DNA from 2 places in the Mesorhizobium sp. M0058 genome. Region 1 is predicted to be linked to the other one. Evidence: predicted binding sites of a transcription regulator. Region 1 holds the regulator's gene; the other holds the start of a gene.
What was found. Region 1 encodes PhoB, which activates phosphate uptake and scavenging genes when phosphate is short. Its sites were predicted from a motif close to TGTCATNNANCTGTCAT; they were not measured.
Positions count from the first base shown of each region.

Region 2: a site for PhoB is predicted at 1,661-1,677, ahead of NKJ75_RS11980 (BtaA family protein). Genes of this name have one in related genera too.

Region 1 covers NZ_JAMYUQ010000008.1:923-8,929, reverse strand. Annotated here, with positions in the region: gene NKJ75_RS14880 (substrate-binding domain-containing protein) at 66-1,094, shown strand; gene pstC (phosphate ABC transporter permease subunit PstC) at 1,191-2,651, shown strand; gene pstA (phosphate ABC transporter permease PstA) at 2,648-3,964, shown strand; gene pstB (phosphate ABC transporter ATP-binding protein PstB) at 3,982-4,806, shown strand; gene phoU (phosphate signaling complex protein PhoU) at 4,848-5,552, shown strand; gene phoB (phosphate regulon transcriptional regulator PhoB) at 5,569-6,258, shown strand; gene NKJ75_RS14850 (ROK family protein) at 6,289-7,524, opposite strand; gene xylF (D-xylose ABC transporter substrate-binding protein) at 7,790-8,007, shown strand, end outside.
Region 2 covers NZ_JAMYUQ010000006.1:154,146-162,152, forward strand. Annotated here, with positions in the region: gene NKJ75_RS11975 (class I SAM-dependent methyltransferase) at 1-356, opposite strand, end outside; gene NKJ75_RS11980 (BtaA family protein) at 353-1,651, opposite strand; gene NKJ75_RS11985 (ATP-binding protein) at 1,774-3,756, opposite strand; partial or broken gene NKJ75_RS11990 (ATP-dependent DNA ligase) at 3,883-3,969, opposite strand; gene NKJ75_RS11995 (PIN-like domain-containing protein) at 4,103-5,329, opposite strand; gene NKJ75_RS12000 (hypothetical protein) at 5,329-5,562, opposite strand; gene NKJ75_RS12005 (hydantoinase B/oxoprolinase family protein) at 5,903-8,007, opposite strand, start outside.

The sequences.
Region 1 (8,007 bases):
GGCCTCAGCGGGCGCCGGTTTGAAGAGGGCGCCAAGAGACCATCTTCCGAACAGGAGCAGGCCACATGAAGAAATTCCTCGTTACGGCATCGGCCGTGGCGGTAGCGTTCGCCGCATCGTCCGGTGTCGCCGCTGCGCGTGACCAGATCCAGGTCGCCGGTTCGTCGACCGTGCTGCCTTACGCCAAGATCGTCGCCGAGCAGTTCGGCGAAACCTTCACCAACTTCAAGACCCCGGTGGTCGAGTCCGGCGGCAGCGGCGCCGGCATCAAGGAGTTCTGCAAGGGCGTCGGCGAAGACACGATCGACATCGCCAACTCCTCGCGCCCGATCAAGAAGGACGAGTTGAAGTCCTGCGCCGACGCCGGCGTCAAGGACGTCCAGGAAGTCCGCATCGGCTATGACGGCATCGTCTTTGCCACCGACATCAAGGGTCCGGACTGGGCGCTGGTTCCCGCCGACATCTACAAGGCGCTCGCCGCCAAGCTGGTGGTCGACGGCAAGCTGGTCGACAACCCGAACACCAAGTGGAACCAGGTCAATCCGAAGCTGCCCGACTGGGATATCGCCGCCTATATCCCGGGTGAGAAGCACGGCACCCGTGAAGTGTTCGAGACCAAGCTGCTCGACGCCGGCTGCGACAAGGCCGCTTTGAAGGCTGCCGGCATCGCCGACGACAAGGAAATCGGCAAGACCTGCATCGCCATCCGCAAAGACGGCAAGGCTGTCGACATTGACGGCGACTACACCGAGACGCTGGCCCGCATCGACTCCAACAAGAGCGGCGTTGGCGTGTTCGGCCTCGCCTTCTACGAGAACAATGCCGACAAGCTGAAGGTCGCTACCGTCGAAGGCATCGTGCCTTCGACGCAGACCATCGCCGATGGCACGTACCCCGTGTCGCGGCCGTTGTTCTTCTACGTCAAGAAGGCGCATCTGGGCGTCGTTCCCGGCCTCAAGGAATATGTCGAGTTCTTCCTTGATGACCAGATGATCGGCCCGGAAAGCCCGCTCGCCCAGTACGGCCTGGTTTCCGCTCCCGACGCCGAACGTCAGGGCCAGCGCGACGCCTTCGCCGCCGGAAAGACGATGTAATCAACCGACCGGATCAGGGCGCGGACCAAATCCGCGCCCTGATTTCGCCGCTTGCCGCAACGGTGGCGGCGATCTGAATTTTCCCTGGGGTGGGTGATGTCGTCCTTGCTCGTACTCGCCATAGTCATCGCCATAGGCGTGGTCGCTTTTGTGATCGGCCGCCAGCGCGCAGCGGCGCAGGATACCGGCAAGGTCAAGCCGCATTCGCGCGCGCATTATCATGGCTGGTGGGCCTTTCTGCTCGCGGTCCTGCCTGCCGTCCTGCTGCTCGCCGTCTGGGATATCGGCTCTTCCTTCTATCTCGACCGGCACATCCATGCCGCTTTGCCCGAGCGCACCGCCGACACAAAGGTGGCCAGCGAAGCGCTCGACGCCAGCATGGTGAAGAGCCTGGCCAAGGGCCTGCGCCGGCTCGATGGCGATACCGCACTTCCCGCTACTTTCGCCGAATTGCAGCCGCTGCTCGCCGCCAAGGGCGTGGCACTGGCCAGCGACACACAGGACTATATGATCCCGATCGCGGTCGAGGCGAACCAGGTCCAGGACCGGCTCGGCCTGTTCGGCGCCGTGCTGACCTTCGCGCTGTCGGTCGCCGGCGCCTTCTATGCGCTGAGGCAGATCGCGCCGCGCGCCAGGGCGCGCAACAATGTCGAGAAGCTGATGCTGTGGGGGCTGCTTGCGGCCTCGACCATCGCCATCCTGACCACGGTCGGCATCGTGCTGTCGATGCTGTTCCAGACGATCACCTTCTTCGAGAGCGTATCGCCGATGAGCTTCTTCTTCGGCACGGTGTGGGATCCGCGTTTCGCCGCCGCCGGTTCCGGCGGCAGCCAGGGTCAGTTCGGCCTGATCCCGCTACTCGCCGGCACGCTCTACATCGCCGCCGTCGCGCTTCTGGTCGCAGTGCCGGTCGGGCTGATGTCGGCGGTCTACATGTCCGAATATGCCTCGCGCGGTGTGCGCTCGGTGGTCAAGCCGGCGTTGGAACTGCTGGCCGGCATTCCGACCATCGTCTACGGCATCTTCGCCGTTGTCACGCTCGGACCGTTCTTGCGCGACCTGTCGGCGGCACTCACCGGCGGCTCGCCCTTCATCCAGGGCCAGAGCATCTTCACCGCCGGTCTGGTGATGGGCGTCATGCTGATCCCGGTCGTGTCCTCTTTGTCCGACGACATCATCACCGCGGTGCCGCGCGCAATGCGTGACGGCTCGCTCGGCCTCGGCGCCACGCGCTCCGAGACGATCAAGCGGGTGATCCTGCCGGCGGCACTGCCCGGCATCGTCGGCGCCATCCTGTTGACGGCGTCGCGCGCCATCGGCGAGACGATGATCGTCGTGCTGGCGGCGGGCGTCGCCGCCAATCTGACGGCCAATCCGTTCGAGGCGATGACGACCATCACCGTCAAGATTGTCAACCAGCTGACCGGCGATCTCGAGTTCAACTCGCCGCAGACGCTGGTCGCCTTCGCGCTCGGCCTGACGCTGTTCGCGCTGACGCTGGTGATGAACATCGTCGCCCTCTACATCGTGCGCAAGTACCGGGAGCAGTACGAATGACCGACATCCCCCTGGACACGATGGCGGGTGCCGTCGCGCGTCCGCGCCGCGACATCGGGCTGAAGGCGCGCTATGCCGCCGAACGCCGGTTCCGCATCTATGGCGTGATTGCGATCTCGGTGGGCCTGGCGTTCCTGGCCATCATGTTGATCACCATCGTCTCGAAAGGCTACACCGCCTTCTGGCAGACGACGGTGACGCTTCCGATCACCTTCGATGAGAAGGTCATCGACCCCTCGAACAAGCGTGCCACAGACCCGAATGTGCTGATCAAGGCGAACTATCCCAAGCTCGCCGAAAACGCGCTGGTGGCCAAGCTCGGCATCGATCCGGCCAACAAGCCGATGATGCTGAAGCTCAGGGGCTTCCTGTCGGAAGGCGCCCGCGTCCAGCTGCGCGACATCGTCTCCGCCGATCCGTCGGTGATCGGCAGGACGCGTGACGTCGACATCCTGGCTGCCGCGAACCTCGACTCGGCCTTCAAGGGTCAGATCGACCTCGGCGTCGATGAAGCGCGCCGCAAGGTGTCCAACCAGCAGATCGACTGGATGAACAAGCTTAAAGCCGACGGCGTGATGGCCGAGCATTTCAACACCGGCCTGTTCACCTATGGCGCCTCCAGCCGGCCCGAAACGTCGGGCATGGGCGTGGCGATCATCGGCTCGTTCTACATGATGGTGATCGTGCTGTTGCTGGCGCTGCCGATCGGCGTCGCCGCCTCGATCTATCTCGAGGAATTCGCCAAGAAGAACCGCTTCACCGACCTGATCGAGGTCAACATCAACAATCTCGCGGCGGTGCCGTCGATCGTCTTCGGTCTGCTTGGCCTTGCCGTGTTCATCAACTTCCTCGGCATGCCGCGCTCGGCTTCCTTCGTCGGCGGCCTGGTGCTGACCTTGATGACATTGCCGACCATAATCATCGCCACGCGCGCCGCCCTCGCCGCGGTGCCGCCGTCGATCCGCTCGGCGGCCCTAGGTCTCGGCGCCTCCAAGATGCAGATGGTGTTCCATCACATCCTGCCGCTTGCCGCCCCAGGCATCCTTACCGGCACCATCATGGGCCTGGCGCGTGCGCTCGGCGAGACAGCACCGCTGCTCTTGATCGGCATGGTCGCTTTCGTCGCCGATTATCCGACGACGCCTTTCGATCCGGCGACCGCGCTGCCGGTTCAGATCTATATGTGGGCAAACGAGGCTGAGCGCGCTTTTGTCGAGCGCATGTCCGGCGCCATCATCATCCTGCTCGTCTTCCTCATGGCCATGAACATCACCGCGATCGTGCTCCGGCGCCGGTTCGAGCGGCGCTGGTAGAAAAAAGGCAATTTGGTATGAACATCATGACCGAACAGTCCCTTGAGAATGCAGTGGGCGACAAAATGAACGCCAAGTCGAACGAAGTCATCAAGATGCGCGGCGACAAGGTCGGCGTCTTCTACGGCGAGAAGCAGGCGTTGTTCGACGTCAATCTCGACATCCGCCAGAACCAGGTGACGGCGCTGATCGGCCCGTCCGGCTGCGGCAAGTCGACCTTCCTGCGCTGCCTCAACCGCATGAACGACACCATCGATTCGGCGCGGGTGACCGGCAAGATCACGCTCGATGAAGACGACATCTACGACAAGAACATCGATGTCGTCGAACTGCGCGCCCGCGTCGGCATGGTGTTCCAGAAACCCAACCCGTTCCCGAAGTCGATCTACGAGAACGTCGCCTACGGCCCGCGCATCCATGGGCTGGCCAAGCGCAAGTCCGACATGGACCAGATCGTCGAGCAGAGCCTGAAGAAGGCTGCGATCTGGAACGAGGTCAAGGACCGCCTGCAGGAGCCCGGCACCGGCCTGTCCGGCGGCCAGCAGCAGCGCCTGTGCATCGCGCGCGCCATCGCCGTGTCGCCGGAGGTGATCCTGATGGACGAGCCCTGCTCGGCGCTCGATCCGATCGCCACCGCCCGTGTCGAGGAGCTGATCGACGAACTGCGCCAGAACTACACGATCGTCATCGTCACCCACTCGATGCAGCAGGCGGCGCGCGTCTCGCAGCGCACGGCGATGTTCCATCTCGGCTATCTCGTCGAGGAGGGCGCCACCGACAAGATGTTCACCAACCCCGACGACAAGCGCACCCAGGACTACATTACCGGCCGCTTCGGCTGAGCCGTCCGGCGGGTGAATTTTCAGGCACGAGGACCAAGATCATGGGTGAACATACCGTCGCCTCCTTCGATGAAGAGCTCGGGCAGATCAGCAAGCTGATCCGCGACATGGGCGATCTGGCAGGCTCGATGGTCAGCGGCTCGACCAGGGCGCTGCTCAATTCGGACAATGCGCTGGCACAGCGTGTCGTTTCCGACGACGCCATCATGGATGCGCGCCAGCGCGAACTGGACGACCGCGCCATCACGCTGATCGCCAAGCGCCAGCCGATGGCCAACGATCTGCGCGCCGTGGTCGGCTCGATCCGCATGGCGGGCGACCTCGAGCGCATCGGCGACCTCGCCAAGAACATCGCCAAACGCGTCGGCACCGTGGGCTTGAGCGTCACGCCGCGCGACCTCTCGCACTCCATCGATGCCATGGCGCAACTGGTGCTGATCCAGGTGCAAGGCGTCGTCGAGGAATATGCCGCCACCGATGCGGCAGCGCTTGCAAAACTCAGGAATGACGACGAGCGCATCGACGTCAAATACACGTCCGTGTTTCGTGAGCTCTTGACCTACATGATGGAAGACCCTCGCAACATCACCGCCTGCACGCATCTCTTGTTCTGCGCCAAGAATCTTGAGCGCATCGGCGATCATGTCACCAACATCGCCGAAAATGCGTATTATGTGCTGACCGGCCAGCAATTGCCCGCCAATCGTCCGAAGCAGGACGAGACGGCGATGGCCACGCCGGCCTGATGAGGGTGAACTGCCTATGATCGCGCCACGCATCATGGTCGTGGAGGACGAGGAGCCGCTGGGCGTGCTCCTCCGCTACAACCTCGAATCCGAAGGCTATCAGGTCGAGGTGGTGACACGCGGCGACGAAGCCGAGATCCGCCTGCAGGAAAACGTGCCCGATCTCCTGGTGCTCGACTGGATGGTGCCCGCTGTTTCCGGCATCGAGCTCTGCCGGCGGCTTAGAGTGCGGCCCGAAACCGAGCGGCTGCCGATCATCATGCTGACCGCGCGCGGTGAGGAAAGCGATCGCGTGCGCGGCCTGTCCACCGGTGCCGACGACTATCTGGTCAAGCCATTCTCGACGCCGGAGTTCATGGCGCGCGTGAAGGCGCTGCTGCGCCGGGCCAAGCCGGAAGTGCTGTCGAGCGTGCTCAAGGTCGGCGACATCGTGCTCGATCGAGAATCGCACCGGGTCTACCGCAAGAAGAGCGAGATCAGGCTCGGACCGACCGAGTTCCGGCTGCTCGAATTCATGATGCGCCATCCCGGCCGCGTGTTCTCGCGCAGCCAACTGCTCGACAATGTCTGGGGCGAGACGATCTATATAGACGAGCGAACCGTCGACGTCCATGTCGGGCGCTTACGCAAAGCGGTCAACAACGGCCGCATGCCGGATGTCATCCGTACCATTCGCGGCGCCGGCTACGCGATCAGGGAAGATTAGGATGCTGCGCGTCGCGCCGTTGCCGGCCATTCAGGCGACATGCTTGCCGGATTTGGCCTGAATGCCCGGCGCGAAAATCTCCTGATCGACGAAGCCGAGCGCGCGCATGGCACAGCCTTCGCGGATCAGCGGCAGCTCGTTGGGCTCGGTGTCGAAGGAGATCGATTTCGAGTGCTGGCCGCCGGCGGTCTGGGCGATCGCTTCGCGCAATGCCGGTTCGATCAGGTCGAAGGCGGCGGCGCTGACGCCTACCATGGCGACGGGTGCCGGATCGATCAGCGCAAACAGGCTGCCGAGGCCGAAGCCGAGCGCCTCGCCGGCCCTGCGATAGGCTTCGCGCTCCGGGCCGTCGGTTTCGCGGGCGCGCGCGGCGAGTGCGCGCATATCAGCGTCGCCGATATCGACCGGCTCGGCATCCTCGCCCATCATTTTGGCGCTGCGCCAGATGGCGTAGTTTCCGGCATAGGCTTCCACGCAGCCGCGCCGCCCGCAGCGGCAGAGCGCGCCGCCCGGACGGTGGATCATGTGGCCGAACTCGCCGCCCGAGGAATGGGTGCCGGTGAACAGTTCGCCTTTCAGCACCAGGCCCATGCCGATGCCGTGCGATAAGAGGATGGCGATAAAATTGTCGCGGTAGCGCTCGGGCTGGCGCCATTGCAGCGCCACCGCCATCATGTTGCAATCGTTCTCCATGGTGGCAGGAATGCCGAATTCCGCTTCCAACATGTCGGCGAAGGCAATGTCGGTCAGTGGCGTGATCGGCGACCACAGCATGGCGCGCGCCTGCGAATCGGTGATGCCCTGGATGCCCATGGCAATGCGGGCGATGCTCTGGACATCGAGGTCGGGATCCTCAAGCCGCCGCCGGACGATTGCTACGCATTCGCCAATCAGCTCGTCGCGCGGCTTGGTCAGCGTGTCCAGCCGGCGCTGTTCCTCGGCGACGACGTGGCCGGCATAGTCGATGACGGTGACGGACAGGAAATTGAGCGACAGCACGACGGTCATCACCGCCGCCGCTTCCGGGTTGAGACCAAGGCCCACCTGCGGCCGGCCGCGTTTCAGTGCGCCGGTCTCGCCAGGTTTGCCTTCAATCAGGATGCCTTCTTGAATCAGATCAGACGAGATTGCCGATATGGTCGAGTGGCTGAGGCCGGTGGTCGCCGCAATCTCGGTCCGCGACGGCTGGCCGGCCCGGCGCACGGCTGAAATCACCATCGCACGGTTGCGACGGCGCAGATCGTCGTGGCGGATTCCAACCGACATTTGTTTCCTCCCGGCCTCCTCGCGCCTCATGATAGTGACGGCGTTCGACGGCACCAGCCAAATATTGGCAGACGCCGGCAGCCCTGTCATTGTTTATTGCGGACCTCGAAAAAATTCGGCACGGCCATCAGAATCCATCAGAATCGATGTTGACAGCGCGTTATCATTGAACCAGTATTTTTTCGAGGCTCGAAAAAATAGCGCCTCTGTGTGCCGGCCCTCGGGCCAGTTTTGTCGCGCCGCACGCGGCGCAGGGAGGATTATGATGAACAGATTTGCAGCCGCCATGCTGGCGGGTGTCGCCATGTCGCTGGCGCTGATGTCGGTCGCGCAGGCGAAGGACAAGGTCATCGGCGTGTCGTGGTCGAACTTCCAGGAAGAGCGCTGGAAGACCGACGAGGCGGCGATGAAAACGGCGATAGAGGCTGCCGGCGACAAGTACATTTCCGCCGACGCGCAGTCCAATCCCGGCAAGCAGCTGAC
Region 2 (8,007 bases), on a different contig from region 1:
TCGATGCCGAACAGCGTCTTGGCGTCGAAATCGGTGGCGTCGCCGCGCGCCAGCACGACGCGGCCGGACAGGCCGTCGCGGCCGATCGCCTTGCCGGCGGTCTCCAGCATCTCAGCCGAGATGTCGAGGCCGTAGAGGCGGGCGTCGGGATAGCGGCGGGCGGCAAGCGCGATGTTGCGGCCGGTGCCGCAGCCAAGTTCGAGCACTCTGCCATTCGCCGGCACATCCAGCCGGGATATCATCTGGTCGCGGCCGAGCAGGTAATATTTGCGGGTCAGGTCGTAGATGTGGCGCTGCCAGCGGTAGACGCCGTCCATCAGTTCGGCATGGTCGGCCGGCGGCTCGCTCGCGCTCATGCCGCGCGCTTCACATAGAGGTGGAAGCCGCCATAGATGGCCGAGCGGTCGCGGGCCGAACAGTCGCGCGAGGCCTCGTCCTCGTAGGTCCACTGGTCGAGCAGCGAGATCGAGACGCGGCCCGGCAGCAGGCTGGGCTCGGCGGCGGTACGGAAGATGACTCGGGCGCCGACCGAGGCGGTGCGGGTGATCTCCGACCAAAGGGCATTGAGCTGGTCGTCCGTCATCCAGTCCTGCGCGTCGAGCAGGACGAAACGGTCGACGGTGCTTGCGTCCTTGCCGGCCAGAAATTCGATCAGATTGGCGTGGTGGATGCCGACGCTATCGACATTGTTGCGGATCGCCTTGTAGTTGGCCTCTTCTAGATAGGCGGGCAGGGCGGCCTCACCCGGATTGGGATAGCGACGGGCGAAGGCTTGCCAAGCGAAGTAGTTGTTCTTCAGCGGAAAATCGCAAGCGAGCTTTTCCAGCCGGGCCTTCAGCACGCTGGCCATCGAACCATCGCCCGAGGTGATCAGCGAATCGTACTGCGCCGGCGGAATGCCAAGGCCGAACAGCGAGGCCTTGCGCGAGGTAGCCCAGCGCAACAGCTTCTTGTCGAAGACCGGCGCCAGCTCTTCGTTGAAGAAGCGGCGCTGGTCGGCGAGGCTCTTCGACGCCATGAGACCGGCGGGATCGACGCCGAAGAATTTGGCGATGCGGTGGCCCATGGCGATGAACAGGCCGAGCAGGCCGGTCTGGTAGAAATTGCGGTCGAAGACGGTGATGCGCCGGCGGCCGCGCCAGCTGCGACGCTCCCAATAGTGGCGGCTGACCGGGTCGAGATGCGGCGCGATGAAGCGGTCATAGGCTTGCGAATTGTGGTTGGTGTCGGCGGCGCCGAAGAAACGGAACAGATCGCCCTGCGAGGGCAGATGCCGCACCGCCTCCAGCTTCATCCGGTTCAAGGCGATGTGGGCGGCGTTGAGGTCGACCGCATCGACGCGTTCAGGCGAGCGGGTGAGGTAGGCGAGGATGTTGCAGCCGCCCGACGCTATGGTGACGACGCGGTGGCCCTGGCCAAGCTGCATGGCCTCCATGTCGACTTCAGGGTCTTCCCAGATCTGCGGATAGACGAGACCGGAAAACAGAAGCGCAAACAGCCGTTCGGAAAGGCCGGCCTTCGACAGCGGGCGGTTCTGGTAGACGGCCTTTCCAACTTCCTTGCCGCGGCGAAAAACGAGATCCGAGGAGACGTCCGTCATGGCAAAGTGATTCCCCATTTGCTTTGCCGCAAGCGGGTAACTCAGGGGCATGACAGGCGGGTGACAGCCTGTTGACGCGAGTTCAGGCTGTAGCGCGCAAAATCGTTTGGCACCTCCGCGCAACTTCATTTGGCATCAGAAAGCTACTCTCGGCCGGCGGCCGCGATCAGCTTTCAAATACCGAGTTGCTTGAAGAACGCCTCGTTTCTCATTCGTGCGTCTTTCAGCACGTAGCGGTAGCTCAGCGCTTGAATGAATGCCTTATAGTCATCGTTATAGCCGTAGAACCCGCCGCCTCCGGGTAGCGGGACGTTGATCTGGGCCATCCTCAACCATTTTCGGAGATTGGGTGTTAGGTCCGCGATGATGTAGCAAAAGAACGGTGTGGTTTCCGAAATCTCTTGGATAAGGCCGCCAGACCGGTCCAGGACTTTGCCAGCGCGAAGCTCCTCGATATAGCCGTAGATCTGAGTGAATGGATTCTCGTCATCATTGTAGTCGTTTCGAACCGGCTTTTTAAATTCAATGATGACGACCGGTTGGTCAGTTCCTGGGCGGTGATAGGCAGTTCTGCCTCCGAACAGGAGAACGTCCGGCCGACTGCCTGAATCGCTCTCGGCCAAAAGGGTTTTCAGCTTTTTGTCCGAGGCCCAATGCTCATAGTACGTAAGTTTGTCATCGATGATCCAAAGGTTGTGCTTGTCGATATGGATTTCGCTATTCGTAACCCTCATAGGAACGACGAAGCTATGCAGAGCCTCCTCCGCATGCTGTTTCATTGTGCCGTCAGGCCGGTAGCCCAGCCTTCTTTCCAACAGGTCCAACACCACCTTTCTTCGTACCGTATAGTCCGCAAGCACTGAGAATTCTTGGGCTGTCAACCGGCTCACAATAGCTTGAACACCGCTTTGGACCGGATCTTCATCAGAGACTTTCTCTTTCGAGAGCACCTCGACCTTACGTTCAATGTCGCGGTTCTCCCGAAAATCGTACAATGCCAGATGCTGGTAGATTTGTTCGGAAGTGCGAAAATTGCGCGGGATTTTATCGGCCACGAAATCCCTGGGATTGCTCAGCAGATATGAAAAGCGAGGATATTTTTTGACCACATTTCGCAAGAGATCTGTTTGCTTGTCTATGACCCTGTCGAGTTGCGGGCCTAAGATAATTTTGATCTCAGCAAGTGCCCCCCTCTTTGTCAATTCGATGGTTTCCGCATCCAGGTCGAATGCTGTCCTTTCCGAATTCACAGCCTCATCCAGAAGGCTTCCACTCACAACGCCTGCATAGGCATAACGCTGTCCGTCGCGTTCGATATATGTCGCTAGGCCGAGCGCCAAGCCGATGTCGAAGGATGCTACCACTCGATCATGGGCCGCAAGATACAGCGTATGACTTACCTTGCCTTCGAGGACGCCCTGCCGAAGAAGATTGTGTTCAAGATGCAGCTCCTCGGTCTCAGAAACTGGGAAGTCGAGCTCTCCCAGTTCTACTCCTTGGGAACCCAAAAACTCGCCTAGATCGTAGCTCTCAGTCGCGGTCTCGATCGTTATGGACGGTTTCGCCTTTGAAACAAGGTAGGGTAGGAAGTGAGCCGCAATTTTCCGTAAAATGGTATCGGTGCGTGACGGCATATGTCGCGCATATTCCGGTTTCATTCGAATGAGCTTAACGACCGTGCCGATCTGGCCATCTGGAGCCGGCTTCACTGTGTGCTGTTGAATCGGTCTAAGGTTGTCCAGCAAAATGTAGAAGTGCCGAACATACAGTTCTCCGGCCAGCGCAAAGACGCTCGTGACCTCGGCGGAATCGAAAACTTTAAGCCAGGAGAGCCGGCCAACTCCTTTGCCACCACGCTTAGCTTTGTGATCGCTATCGTAGGTCCGAAAAGACGTGAAATTATCGTTGTCTAGGCCGATTCCGTTGTCTCTGATTTCAACGCTTGGAGCGCCATTATCCATGAAAATTGAGACGCCGATCCGGCCGCCTCTCACCCACTCCTGTAGGAAGCGATCTTGAACGGCGTGAATTGAATTATAAATTGCCTCGTAAAGAGGGACCAGGGCGTTTGAAGGCGTCGTCGGACCGAGCGCGAGGTTCTTGACCCGGCGCACCAAGTTTGACTGGAAAAGAAGCTCTTCGGTTTCTTCTAGCACGTCACCCTCCATGCATCCCTGGTATTCATCCCCGCTAGACCTCGTGACACCACAGCGTCTAGCCCGGCTTACCAGCTATAGGCCGCTGCGCCGGGCCTGTCCCGTTCCATTGAATGAACTGAGCCCGCGGCGGTCGTCGAGGTCCATACCCCGCAAGTCATGGCCGTTAAGGTGCAGCAGATCGAATGCGACGAAATAGAGGTCATGCTGGCGCAATTATCGACGGCGAGATCGTTGTCCTGAATGACGCAGGCTTGTCGGACTATGCTGCTCTACGCAAGGCCATCACCCGCCCCTTTTACCGGCGGGATGTTTGTGGCTATGGTGGATTATGCCTCCAAACGCTTCAATCTCCAGGTCCCCAAGCAGACGGTGAACCATCCGATATGGCCGAGAGATGGGCCTTGTCGTAAAGCATTTGAAGTCTGGACCGCGCTGCGTCCCCTTCATGACCCCATCGACCTGGAAGAGCTCTGACACCCAAGCCGACAAACTCATTAAATACGCCAACTCTTTCTTCCAACGTCTCGGCTTTAAGAAGCGAAAAAAGTTCAACCCTCAGTTTCTCCATTTCCAGTCGAATACCTTCCGCCCGGTCTGAGCCATTCCCGATGCTGTCCCGCATTCCCACAAAATTGCAGTACCTCATCAACAGCCGTATAAAACGCTCAGGTTCTGCTGTGCACTCAACAGAGCGGTTTTTCAGCGAGTTCGCAGCATGCGCCCACGACGAAGCGACGGCGTCGAGTTCAGCTCGCCGCATCTCCTTCACCGTCTCGGGCGAGACGATATTTTTCGTGCGGTCTGCAACCAGCGCCAGGAATCGCGCTGGCGCATAAGAGTAAAACAGCTGTCCAGTTTCTGCGAAAAATTCCTGCCTTAACTCAGGGCGCGGACCTACTGTCTTTCCGGACTGGATAAGCCACCAATCCTCCTTGGCGTCGTCTGTGATGAAGAGGATCGGTGCATTGGTCGATTTGGCCTTTTGCTTCATCTCGGCCCAAATGAGATAGTCGCCCGGTCGCTTGTCCATGTAGCCGGGAGGTATCTCGGCAGCTGCACGCCGAGTTCCCTCCTTAGCGCGACCCTCTATATCTTTGGGCTGATCGGCGACCTTTCCTTCAAATAGATCTGTCACAGCAGCAAACACGCCTTGGGCGTCGGGGAGCTCGCCGACGGCATCGTCAACCTCTTTCGCGAGGTGATCGAAGAACCCACCGATATTCTTCATCCCAGAACCAGCGGGCCACGGATCGTATCGACTGAAAGCGCTCACGAGAGATTCGACTTCCCCTTTTTTCGTCGCGAGCTTGTCCTTCAGTTTTCGATACTCGCCTCTGTTGGAACTGTCGGCCGAGCGCCAGTTCAACTGAAACTCCTGACCTACCTGATGCGGCAGCCAAAGCCTTTGACCAAACGATTGGAATGCAGCCAGGACCTCCGCCCGTTGTTTCGGCCTGAATCTGAAAAGATGCAACAACACATTGGTGTCGGGAACGAGCAGCCCTTCTGACCAGATTTTTTCAAACTCTGCCGCCGTAGGCTCGTAGAATCCGTGAAAAGTCTTGCGCATCAGCCTGCACCAAGTCTGAAGGCCTTGTCGCCATGGTGGTCGAACAGGATGGCTTTGCCGAGTGTTGTTGCGATCGTCCCGATGAACTGTTCCAGATCAACGTCGGAGAGAATGGTGCCAGTTCGATCCCTCAGCATGGCGATAGAAGCCTTGATCGAGATGCACGCAGCAGCTTTGTTTTCGGTCAAATAGCGGTCCATAGTAGGACCTAGCATCTCTACGTCTGCTGTCATGGCCAAACCCTCAACCCAAGCGGACTATCACGCCGGCAGGTCGATGAGTCGAGTCCCATTGAAAGGCCGTTTAATGTGACTTAAATCTGTCGGCAAAATGGGCAGCTTTAAGAGTTCGCCACGCATCCGCTGCAGCCAGGCTAACCACCCCATTACTGGTTGCAAAGGCGGATACAGCCGATCGGCCATCCCATCAACGAGTCCGAAAAGTTCGGGTTGAAGCTCAGATCGCCGGCCGAGTACCTCAGGAATGTTCGTCACCCGGTCATGGGTACTTATCCTCAAAACGCAATTCTCGCGCGCCCAGATTGTCCGTTGATCGGCACCTAGCAAGACTCCGTCATTGCTTGCCAAACCCGCCCGGCGTCGGCGTCGTCAGGATGACGGCGTCGCCGGCGTCGAGCACGGTCTGGTCGCAGGCCTTCAGCGTCTCGACGCTGCCGTCCTGGCGGCGGACCTTGGTCGAGCCGACCTCGCCGTCACCGCCGCCATCGAGGCCTTGCGGCGGGCGGTTGCGGTGCGAGGACAGGATGGCGCATTCCATCTTTTCGAGGAAGCGGATGGTGCGCCTGGTGCCGTCGCCGGCGCTCCATTTGCCTTTGCCGCCGGAACCTTCGCGGATGTGGAAATCCTCGAGCATGACGGGAAAGCGCAGTTCCAGCACTTCCGGATCGGTGAGGCGCGAATTGGTCATGTGGGTGTGGACGCCGGATGTGCCGGCAAAGCCGCGGCCGGAGTTCATCCGGCCTGCCGGCGAGCCGGAGCAGATGGTCTCGTAATACTGGTACTGCTTGTTGCCGAAGGTCAGGTTGTTCATCGTGCCTTGCGCATTGGCCATGGCTCCCATGGCGCCGAACAGGGCGTTTGTGACATGCTGCGAGGTCTCGACATTGCCGGCGACGACGGCGGCGGGGTAGGCGGGCTTCAGCATCGAGCCGTCGGGGATGATGATGTTGATCGGCCGCAGGCAGCCGGCATTCATCGGGATCATGTCCTCGACCATGACACGGAAGGCATAGAGCACGGCTGCGCGGGCGACGGGCTCGGGCGCATTGAAATTGTTCTTCTCGACCTTCGACGTTCCGGTGAAGTCCACGGTCGCCTCGCGCTTTTGCCGATCGACGGTAATCTTCACCTTGATCACCTGGCCAGTGTCGGTCGGGTATTCGTACTCGGAACTATCTGGCAGCCGCTCCAGCACGCGGCGCACGCTTTCGGCGGCGTTGTCCTGGACATGGCCCATATAGGCTTCGACGACGTCGAGGCCGAAATGGGCGACCATCTTGCGCAATTCCGCCACGCCCTTTTCATTCGCGGCGATCTGCGCCTTGAGGTCGGCGATGTTCTGGTGTGGGTTGCGGGCAGGATAGGCGTGGTCGGTGAGCAGCGTGTGCAACTCCGTCTCGCGGAATTTTCCACGATCGACAACGCGGAAATTGTCGAACAGCACGCCTTCCTCGTCGACCGTGGTGGCAAGCGGCGTCATCGAGCCCGGTGCCGTGCCGCCAATATCGGCATGGTGGCCGCGCGAGGCTACGTAGAAGATTACTTCCTCCCCCCTTGAGGGGGAGGTGGCGGCGGAGCCGCCGGAGGGGGTCGTTGCGGCAGTGCTCGACGCTCTTGTGGTGCCTTCTGAGAGGACCCCACCCGGCCGCTGCGCGGCCACCCTCCCCTCAAGGGGGAGGGAAAACACCGGCGTCACCACGGTGATATCAGGCAAATGCGTGCCGCCATTGTAGGGGGCGTTCAGCGCAAAGACGTCGCCGGGATGGATGTCGCCGGAGTTCAGCCGGATGATGGTTTCGACCGAGCGGTCCATGGAGCCGAGATGCACCGGCATGTGCGGCGCGTTGGCGACCAGCGCTCCATGACGGTCGAAGACGGCGCAGGAAAAGTCCAGCCTTTCCTTGATGTTGACGGAATAGGCGGTGTTCTGCAGCGTGACGCCCATCTGCTCGGCGATCGACATGAAGAGGTTGTTGAAGACCTCCAGCATCACCGGATCGGCTTCGGTACCGAGGGCAGCCGTGCGAACTTTCCGTTCCGTGCGGCGAATGACGACGTGATTGAGGTTGGTGATTTCGGCCTGCCAGCCCGGCTCCACGACGATGGTCTGGTTCGGCTCGATGATCAAAGCGGGGCCTGGGACCAGATTGGATGGGCGCAGGTTTTCGCGGCGATGGATGCCGGCCTCATGCCAGCGGCCCTCGGTGTAGATGCGCCGCGTTCCCGACGCACCCGCTTCAACCATTGCCGGTCCGGCGGGCGCAACGGCTTCGGCCGTGGTCTCGACGATCTCGGCGCCTTCCACGCCAACGGTCTCGACGATCATCGGCTTGTCATCATAGACGAACCCGAACTGCGCCTTGTGGGCGATTTCGAAATCGCGCCTGGCCTGGAAGATCGAGTCGCCTTCGAAATTCACCGGCAGCGTGGTGTCGGTGC